2 regions of the Klebsiella sp. HN106 genome follow, and region 1 is predicted to be linked to the other one. Evidence: predicted binding sites of a transcription regulator. Region 1 holds the regulator's gene; the other holds the start of a gene.
What was found. The regulator PhoB, encoded in region 1, activates phosphate uptake and scavenging genes when phosphate is short. The targets are predictions, from matches to a motif close to CTGTCATAAAACTGNCNNAT.
Positions count from the first base shown of each region.

Region 2: the regulator PhoB is predicted to act here: its motif matches at 3,646-3,665, upstream of glpT (glycerol-3-phosphate transporter).

Region 1 covers NZ_JBLURD010000002.1:866,572-871,760, reverse strand. Annotated here, with positions in the region: gene sbcC (exonuclease subunit SbcC) at 1-927, opposite strand, end outside; gene sbcD (exonuclease subunit SbcD) at 924-2,126, opposite strand; gene phoB (phosphate response regulator transcription factor PhoB) at 2,431-3,120, shown strand; gene phoR (phosphate regulon sensor histidine kinase PhoR) at 3,142-4,431, shown strand; gene brnQ (branched-chain amino acid transporter carrier protein BrnQ) at 4,850-5,189, shown strand, end outside.
Region 2 covers NZ_JBLURD010000004.1:319,727-324,915, reverse strand. Annotated here, with positions in the region: gene nrdB (class Ia ribonucleoside-diphosphate reductase subunit beta) at 1-766, shown strand, start outside; gene yfaE (class I ribonucleotide reductase maintenance protein YfaE) at 766-1,020, shown strand; gene glpQ (glycerophosphodiester phosphodiesterase) at 1,092-2,162, opposite strand; gene glpT (glycerol-3-phosphate transporter) at 2,172-3,518, opposite strand; gene glpA (anaerobic glycerol-3-phosphate dehydrogenase subunit A) at 3,790-5,189, shown strand, end outside.

The DNA of each region.
Region 1 (5,189 bases):
GGTTTGCGCCAGCGCGGTGGTTTGTTCCTGCTGACGCGTCCACTGTGGACGTAAGTGCTCTGCTGGCTGGGCATTCAGCAGCACGGTCAGCTGTGGCTGCGCCTGCTCCAGCGCAGATTGGGCTTCGCGTAGCGCGCTCTGCGCCTGCAGATCTTCTGCTGTCAGCTCTGCGCGGCGTACCAGCCACTGACGGGCATTTTGCAGACGGCTTTGTTCGCTAACCTTCTGTTTTTCTTCATCAGTAAGCGCTTGCAAACTTTGCTGTAGCGCCAGCTGCTGGTCGTCGCTTAGCAGCAGGACGCCGGAAGCCTGAGCCTGGATTTTCTCCAGCTCGACGCGGGCCTGCTTATGCTTTTCAAAGACCTGCGCGGAAATCTGGCCGTAAATTTCGGTACCGGTCAGCTCTTCCAGCAGCTCGGCGCGCTCTTTCGGTTTAGCATTCAGGAAGGCGGCGAACTGCCCCTGCGATAGCAGCATCGAGCGGGTGAAGCGGCCATAGTCCAGGCCGGTGAGCGAGGCGGTCATTTCCAGCTTGTCTTTGATCTTATCGGCGAGGATTTTGCCATCCTCGCAGCGCGCCAGCTCGACGCGCGGCACCTGCAGGTTGCCGTCCGGCTGGTTTCGCGCCCGGTTCTGACTCCAGAAGGCGCGATAGGCGATGCCTTTGACTTCGAACTCCACTTCCGCCAGACATTCGGCGGTGTCGCGGGTCATCAGATCGTTTTGTGATTGCGACACGCTGCTCAGGCGCGGGGTTTCGTGATAGAGCGCGAGGCAGATAGCATCCAGCAGCGTGGTTTTTCCGGCGCCGGTCGGCCCGGTAATCGCGAACAGACCGTTGCTGGCGAACGGCTCAGCGGTGAAATCAATTTTCCATTCACCTTTCAGTGAATTGAGGTTTTTCAGGCGTAAGCTGAGTATTTTCACAGGCGATCCTCACCGTTCAGGCTATGCAGCGTTTCATTAAAAAGCTGTTCCAGGCGCTGCTGCTGCGCGGCTTCCAGCGTTTCCAGCGCCAGACGGCGGGCGAAGACATCCTCCACCTGCAGTTCGCTGAGGGTCTCTCGCTGAGCGCCGGCCAGAATGCGGTTGCGCTGGGCGCGACTGCGGCGCACCAGCAGGACTTCCACCGGCAGCGTTTCGGTCTGCGCCTGAATTTTACGCTGGATATCATGCATATATTCGTCGCTGGTGATTTCGATATCCAGCCACACTGCGGGCTGCAGGGCGCTATCCTGCCATTGGTTTAGCTGCTCGCTAATGCTGGCGAAATCGCCCTTTAGCACCGCCAGCGGCTGGGTGACGGGAACGATAAGCGGCGTGACATCCGCCAGACGCCCGTGGGTAAAAGTGACCAGATTGACGCTTTTATTTTTCCCTGTTTCATCAAAGCTCAGCGGGATGGGGGAGCCGCTGTAGCGGATATGCTCGCAGCCGCCCACCACCTGCGCACGGTGAATATGGCCGAGCGCAATATAGTCGGCAGGCGGAAAACGGCTCGCCGGAAAGGCGTCCAGCGTACCGATATAGATTTCGCGCACCGCGTCGCTTTTGCTGGCGCCGACGGTGGTTAAATGGCCGCTGGCGATAATCGGTAGCGCCCGGTCGCCGCGCAGTTCGCAGGCCTGCTGGTACTGCTGCTGGTAATAGTCGCTGATGGCGCTCAGGAGCTGCTGCTGCTTTTCGCCGCTGGAGTGCCCGGCCTGGCTGGTTACCAGTTCACGCGGGCGCAGGAACGGCACCGGGCAAAAAATCGCCCCCGGCGAACCGTCGCGCAGCGGCAGAATAAAGGGGGCGTGGCCGGCATTGGCCACGACCGTGGTTTTCAGGAACGCAAGAATGTCTCGCGACTCGTTGAGGGTGGCGACCGAATCATGGTTGCCCGCCAGCACCACCAGCCGACAGCCGGTTTGCTGCAGCTGAACGACAAACCGGTTATACAGCTCGCGCGCGTAGCTCGGCGGGGAGCCAGTATCAAAAATATCGCCCGCGACAATAATGGCATCGACGTCATATTCCTGCGCGCTGGCCAGCAGCCAGTCGAGAAACGCCTGATGTTCGGCGGCGCGACTTTTGCTGTAAAAATTTTGCCCAAGATGCCAGTCAGAGGTATGAAGGATGCGCATAGTTGTTCCATAGCGTAAAAGCGAAAGCGGCATTATATACCCGTCATCCTTCAAGTTGCTTATGTGTTGGCTACCCGCGCCCACCCAGTCGCATCGTTATCTCTTTTTTGGGACTTACGCCCTTGCTGCCTTTAAGCAAGCCGAATTATTACGGGGACAACACTGCTCTCAGGCGCGATAAGTCCGCGTCACAATTCGAAATCCGCGTTCATCCGGCGGTCATTTTTTTCATAAATCTGTCATAAATCTGACGCATAATGGCCGCGCACTTCTATACTGATGGCTAAAAAATACAGGGTAAATAATGGCGAGAAGAATTCTGGTCGTTGAAGATGAAGCTCCAATCCGCGAGATGGTTTGCTTTGTTCTGGAGCAAAACGGCTTTCAGCCCGTCGAGGCGGAAGATTTTGACAGCGCGGTTAATCAGCTCAATGAACCCTGGCCGGATTTGATCCTCCTCGACTGGATGCTGCCGGGTGGGTCGGGTCTGCAGTTTATTAAACAGCTCAAGCGTGAAGCGATGACCCGCGATATTCCCGTGGTGATGCTCACCGCCCGCGGCGAAGAGGAAGATCGCGTCCGCGGTCTGGAGACCGGCGCCGATGACTACATCACTAAGCCGTTTTCCCCGAAAGAGCTGGTGGCGCGAATTAAAGCCGTGATGCGGCGCATTTCGCCGATGGCGGTGGAAGAGGTGATTGAAATGCAGGGGCTGAGCCTGGACCCCTCTTCGCATCGGGTCATGACCGGTGAAAATCCGCTGGATATGGGGCCGACGGAGTTTAAATTATTACACTTCTTTATGACCCACCCGGAACGGGTTTATAGCCGCGAACAGCTGCTGAATCACGTCTGGGGAACCAACGTTTATGTTGAAGACAGAACGGTAGACGTGCATATTCGCCGTCTGCGCAAAGCGCTGGAACATAGCGGCCATGACCGGATGGTACAAACGGTTCGCGGTACGGGATATCGTTTCTCCGCCCGATTCTGAATGTTGACAGGAGTGTGAACCGTGCTGGAACGGCTGTCATGGAAAAGGCTGGCGCTTGAGCTTTTCTTGTGTTGTATCCCGGCCCTGATCCTCGGGGCGTTTTTAGGTCATCTGCCGTGGTTTTTATTGGCGGCAGTGACCGGTCTTCTTATCTGGCATTTCTGGAATCTGATGCGCCTGTCATGGTGGCTGTGGGTTGACCGCAGCATGACGCCTCCGCCGGGTAGCGGCAGCTGGGAGCCGCTGCTGTACGGACTGCATCAAATGCAGATGCGTAATAAAAAGCGTCGCCGTGAGCTGGGCAACCTGATTAAGCGCTTTCGCAGCGGGGCGGAGTCTCTGCCGGATGCGGTAGTGCTGACCACCGAAGAAGGCGCGATGTTCTGGTGTAACGGCCTGGCGCAGCAGATCCTGAATCTACGCTGGCCTGACGATAACGGGCAGAACATCCTTAACCTCTTGCGCTATCCTGAATTTGCCAATTACCTGAAATACAGGGATTTTTCTAAACCGCTCAACCTGGTGCTGAATAACGGCCGCCATCTGGAGATTCGCGTGATGCCCTACAGCGATAAACAGCTGCTGATGGTTGCGCGCGATGTTACGCAGATGCACCAGCTGGAAGGGGCGCGGAGAAACTTTTTCGCTAACGTCAGCCATGAGCTGCGTACGCCGCTGACGGTGCTGCAGGGGTATCTGGAGATGATGCAGGAGCAGGTGCTGGAAGGGGGGACGCGCGAAAAAGCGTTGCACACCATGCGCGAGCAAACTCAGCGAATGGAAGGCCTGGTGAAACAATTGCTGACGCTGTCGCGAATCGAAGCCGCGCCGGTCCTGGCGATGAACGATAAAATCGATGTGCCGATGATGCTGCGGGTCGTTGAGCGCGAAGCGCAAACGCTAAGCCAGCAGAAGCATGCGCTGCATTTTTCGGTTGATGAATCGCTGAAAGTGCTGGGTAATGAAGAACAGCTGCGCAGCGCGATTTCCAACCTGGTGTATAACGCGATCAATCATACGCCGCCGGGAACGGATATTACCGTAAGCTGGCAGCGAGCGCCGCACGGGGCAATGTTCAGCGTCGAAGATAACGGGCCGGGCATCGCGCCGGAACATATTCCGCGCCTGACCGAGCGTTTCTATCGGGTGGATAAAGCGCGCTCGAGACAGACCGGCGGCAGCGGTCTGGGGCTGGCGATTGTCAAACATGCGGTCAGCCATCACGATAGCCGCCTCGAAATTGAGAGTACGCTGGGTAAAGGCACCCGCTTTAGCTTCCTGCTACCGGAACGTTTAATTGCCAAAAATTGAACGCCTGCATGTGGGTGTCAGCATAACTTGCCAATGACCAGCTTCGGCTGGTCATTTTCGTTTGCAGTAAAATCGAAGTTGAGTAATTAACGAACGTTAGCTGCTTTTTTGTTCGCATGATAAGCCAGATGTTTTCCATCCATCAGGTAAATAATTCTACGCATTAAAATAGAGTCAGCATAATCATCTGCTTTTGCGATCCCTCCTTGCTTTAAAACGTTATAAGCGTTTAAATTGCCCCCCTACGGTCGCAGACAGACTGTTTTTGCGTGGTAATTCAAAAAACAATTCTTTTCCACGCCGCTTTGGGAGCATATCCCGCTGAGTTTACTGACAATGGCCGCTGTATCATCCCCAGGGGAAAGGCGCGGTATTTATCCGTTTTTACAACACCACATCCACAGGCTGTAATGAATTTATGACCCATCAGTTAAAATCTCGCGACATCATTGCGTTGGGCTTTATGACCTTCGCGCTGTTCGTCGGCGCAGGCAATATTATCTTTCCTCCGATGGTTGGCTTGCAGGCCGGCGAACACGTCTGGACCGCGGCTATTGGCTTTCTGATTACCGCCGTGGGTCTGCCGGTGCTAACGGTTGTGGCGCTGGCGAAAGTCGGCGGCGGCGTAGAGAGCCTGAGCACGCCGATTGGTAAAGTTGCCGGTATCCTGCTGGCGGTGGTCTGCTACCTTGCCGTTGGGCCGCTGTTTGCGACTCCGCGTACCGCCACCGTCTCTTTTGAAGTGGGGATTGCTCCGC
Region 2 (5,189 bases), on a different contig from region 1:
CTACACCCATATCATCCGTAATATCGTCAACGATCCGGCGATGGTATTTGACGATATCGTCACCAACGAGCAGATCCAAAAACGCGCGGAAGGCATTTCCAGCTATTACGATGAATTGATTGAGCTGACCAGCTACTGGCATCTGCTGGGCGAAGGCACCCACAGCGTGAACGGTAAAACCATTACCGTGAACCTGCGCGAGCTGAAGAAGAAACTGTACCTGTGTCTGATGAGCGTGAACGCGCTGGAAGCCATCCGTTTTTACGTCAGCTTCGCCTGCTCTTTCGCCTTTGCCGAGCGCAAGCTGATGGAAGGTAACGCCAAGATTATCCGTCTGATCGCCCGTGACGAAGCGCTGCACCTGACCGGCACTCAGCACATGCTGAATCTGCTGCGCTCCGGCGTTGACGATCCGGAAATGGCGGAAATCGCCGAAGAGTGCAAGCAGGAGTGCTACGACCTGTTCGTGCTGGCGGCACAGCAGGAGAAAGAGTGGGCGGATTATCTGTTCCGCGACGGTTCGATGATCGGCCTGAACAAAGATATTCTTTGCCAGTACGTTGAGTACATTACTAACATCCGCATGCAGGCGGTAGGTCTCGATCTGCCGTTCCAGACCCGCTCCAACCCGATCCCGTGGATCAACACCTGGCTGGTGTCCGATAACGTGCAGGTCGCGCCGCAGGAAGTGGAAGTCAGCTCTTATCTGGTCGGGCAGATCGATTCCGAAGTCGACGCTGACGATCTGAGCAACTTCCAGCTCTGATGAAACGCATTTTCTTGAAGATTTCTGACACTCGCCTTGAGTGTCAGGATGAACATCCCTCCCTGCTGGCGGCCCTGGAATCGCACAATATCGACGTGGAGTATCAATGCCGCGAAGGATACTGCGGATCGTGTCGTCTGCGGCTGGTTTCCGGTCAGGTTGACTGGCTCACCGAGCCGCTGGCGTTTGTCCAGCCGGGAGAGATTTTGCCCTGCTGCTGCCGGGCAAAAGGCGATATCGAAATTGAGATGTAAGTTTTGTCGGGCGGCATAACGCTTATGCGCCCGACAAAACTGCCGTTCACAGGCCGGGTAAACCCGGCTTTTTACTGCTTAGCGTGCAGAAACTGCACGGCTTTATCCGGAAAATCGGTGAACAAGCCGTCGACATCCGCCTGATGGTACAGCACGTTATAGAGCTGATTGACGTCGATGGCGTAGTCAGGCAATTGATCCGCGCGAACCGTGTATGGATGTACCTGCATGCCGCTGGCGTGCGCCTCTTTCACCATTGCCGTCAGCTTCACGTCTCCCGGTTTCGAGCCTTCCGCCACCAGCATATGGTAGTCCGGACCAATACCGTCAGCGTACTGGGCGATCTGCGCCATTGCCCCTGGTTTGAACATCCAGTCATAGCTGTAGTTCACCCACTTGCCGTCAGCCTGCCGCTGCTGGGTCTCATTCCAGTCGGTATAGGCGATAAGCTGCACCAGATTGAGATCCATCCCCATTTTCGGCTCCAGCTCATGCTTAATACGCTTGAGCTCGTTGGCGTCAAAGCACTGCAGATACACCTTATCCTGCTTGCCGGTGTAACCATATTCCTTCAGCACTTTCAGCGTGCTGGCGGCAATATCCTTGCCTTCCTGATGGTGGAACCACGGCGCTTTGATTTCCGGGTAGATGCCAATGTTTTTGCCGGTCGAATGGTTTAACCCCTGGACAAACTCAATCTCCTCTTCGAAGGTATGAATGCGGAAATCAGATTTCCCCATCGGGAAGCGACCCGGATAAGTTTGCACGTTCTTGCCATCTTTCGGTTCAAACCCTTCGGTAAACTTCAGCGACTTTATCTCAGCGAGGGTAAAGTCGATAGCGTAGAAGCGGCCATCTTTACGCGCCCGCTGCGGGAAACGCTGGGCCACGTCGGTCACCCGATCCAGATAGTGGTCATGCAGGACCACCAGCCGGTCATCTTTGGTCATCACCAGGTCTTGCTCAAGGTAATCCGCCCCCTGCGCGTAGGCCATCGCTTTCGCCGGCAGGGTATGTTCCGGCAGATAGCCGCTGGCGCCGCGGTGGGCGATAACGATTTTCTCTCCCGCCACGGCGCTGAAGGAGAGCGCCGTGGCGGCCAGCAGCACTCCGCTCATCAGGGTGGTTAATTGACTTTTCATCGCCGCACCTTAACCTTGTTTCATCTGTTGATGGTGGCGTCGTTCACCCAGCATCACGATAATCAGCAGCACAACCGCCAGCACGCTGCCGCCGATCATCACCATAAAGCCGCCGTCCCAGCCGAAGAAATCGACGGTATAGCCAACGATGGCGCTCGCGGCCACGGAACCGCCGAGATAACCGAACAGGCCGGTGAAGCCCGCAGCGGTGCCGGCGGCTTTTTTCGGCGCCAGCTCCAGCGCATGCAGGCCAATCAGCATCACCGGGCCATAAATCAGGAAGCCGATAATAATCATACAGGCCATATCCACGCCCGGGTTACCCGGCGGGTTCAGCCAGTAGACAACGGTGGCGATGGTGACCAGGGTCATAAAGAAGACGCCGGTCGCGCCGCGGTTGCCTTTAAACACTTTATCCGACATCCAGCCGCACAGTAGAGTGCCCGGAATCCCCGCATATTCATAAAGGAAGTAGGCCCAGGAGGATTTATCCAGCGCGAAGTGCTTAACCTCTTTCAGGTACGTTGGCGACCAGTCAAGAATGCCGTAGCGCAGCAGGTAAACAAACACGTTTGCAACGGCGATGTACCACAACAGCTTGTTCGGCAGGATATACTGCATAAAGATCTGCTTTGCGGTCAGCTCCTCTTCATGCTTCTCGCTGTAGTCATCAGGATAATCGTTTTTATACTCTTCGATCGGCGGCAAACCGCAGGACTGCGGAGTATCGCGCATCATCGCGAAGGCGAAAATCGCCAGCAGGATCGCGCCGAAAGCCGGCATATACAGCGCCGCATGCCAGTCGTTAAACCACGCCATTCCCAGCAGGAACAGCAGCGGCGGGATCCCGCCGCCGACGTTATGCGCGCAGTTCCATACCGACACGATACCGCCTCGCTCTTTCTGCGACCACCAATGCACCATCGTACGTCCGCACGGCGGCCAGCCCATCCCCTGGAACCAGCCGCACAGGAACAGCAGAACGAACATCACCATAATGCTGGAGGTCGCCCAAGGGACGAAGCCCATCACCAGCATCACCAGCGCGGCAAGAATCAAGCCTGCCGGTAAAAAAATGCGCGGATTCGAGCGGTCGGAAACCGACCCCATGATGAATTTCGAAAATCCGTAGGCGATGGAGATACCGGAAAGGGCAAAACCGAGGTCGCCACGGGAGAACCCCTGCTCGATAAGGTAGGGCATTGCTAAAGCAAAGTTCTTACGAACCAAATAGTAAGCAGCATATCCGAAGAAAATACCGATAAAGATCTGCCAGCGTAATCGACGATATAAAGGATCGATTTCCGCGGTTGGCAATCGCGCTTTATGCGCTGCGGGTTTAAATATACTTAACATATCAGCCTCCGTGGCCATTGCTGTTCTTCTGACGTCGACGCAAAAAAACGTAATTTATTCACCAACTTCTGATTTGGTCGCGATAGTAGGCAAAGCGTAAATCTAATACTGTGAAATGTCGCACACTTTGTTACAGAAATATGACAGCATTTTCTAATATGCGCACAAAGTCACAACAAACGCTCGAATTGCGCGCAAATATGCTCGAAATCAAACATTAAATGCTGTCGATATGGCTAAATGATGTAAAACGAAAACAGAGGACGGGGAGATGGCCGATAGTCGTGAATATGACGTCATTATTATTGGCGGCGGCGCCACCGGCGCCGGGATCGCGCGCGACTGCGCGCTGCGCGGGCTAAAGGCAGCGCTGGTGGAGCGCTACGATATCGCCACCGGCGCGACTGGCCGCAACCACGGTCTGCTGCATAGCGGCGCGCGCTATGCGGTCACCGATAGCGAATCAGCGCGCGAGTGCATTAGCGAAAACCGTATATTGCGCCGTATCGCCCGCCACTGCATAGAGCCCACCAGCGGCCTGTTTATTACCTTGCCGGAAGATGACCCGGCGTACCAGTACACCTTTATCAGCGCCTGTCAGCAGGCAGGCATCGAAGCCCAGCCGCTAACGCCCGCCGAAGCGCTGCGTATTGAGCCCGCGGTTAACCCGGCGCTGCTCGGCGCGGTACAGGTTCCCGACGGCACCGTCGATCCTTTCCGCCTCACCGCGGCGAATATGCTCGATGCCCGCGAACATGGCGCGACGATCCTCACCGGCTGCGAAGTCACCGGTCTGCTGCGGCAGGGCGATCGCGTCCATGGCGTCGCGATCTACAATCATCAGCGCCGAGAATCGCGCACGCTGCGCGCTCAGGTGGTGGTCAACGCCGCCGGGATTTGGGGGCAGCGCATCGCAGAGTACGCCGACCTGCGCATCGCGATGTTTCCGGCAAAAGGATCTTTGCTGATCCTCGACCACCGCATTAACCGTCAGGTTATCAACCGCTGCCGCAAACCAGCTGACGCCGATATCCTGGTGCCCGGCGATACTATTTCGCTGATTGGCACCACCTCAATGCATATTCCTTATGACGAAATTGACGACAACCGTGTAACCACCGAGGAAGTCGAAACGCTGCTGCGGGAGGGGGAAAAGCTGGCGCCGATCATGGGGCGGACGCGGGTCCTTCGCGCCTATTCCGGTATACGCCCGCTGGTCGCCAGCGATGACGATCCCAGTGGCCGTAGCGTCAGCCGCGGTATCGTGCTGCTCGACCACGCCCGCCGCGACGGTATGGAAGGCTTCATCACCATCACCGGCGGTAAGCTGATGACCTATCGTCTGATGGCGGAGTGGGCCACGGATGCGCTATGCCGCAAGCTCGGAAATACCGCCCCCTGCACGACCGCCGATACGCCGCTGCCCGGTTCGCAGGAACCGGCGGAAGCCACGCTAAGTAAAATCATCTCGTTACCTGCGCCGCTGCGCGGGTCGGCCATCTACCGCCACGGCGATCGCACCCCGGCATGGCTTGGCGATAGCCGCCAGCGCCGTAGCCTGGTCTGCGAATGCGAGGCGGTCACTGCCGGAGAAGTAGAGTACGCGGTTGAAAACCTGGCGGTGAAAAACCTGCTTGACCTGCGCCGCCGTACCCGCGTCGGCATGGGAAC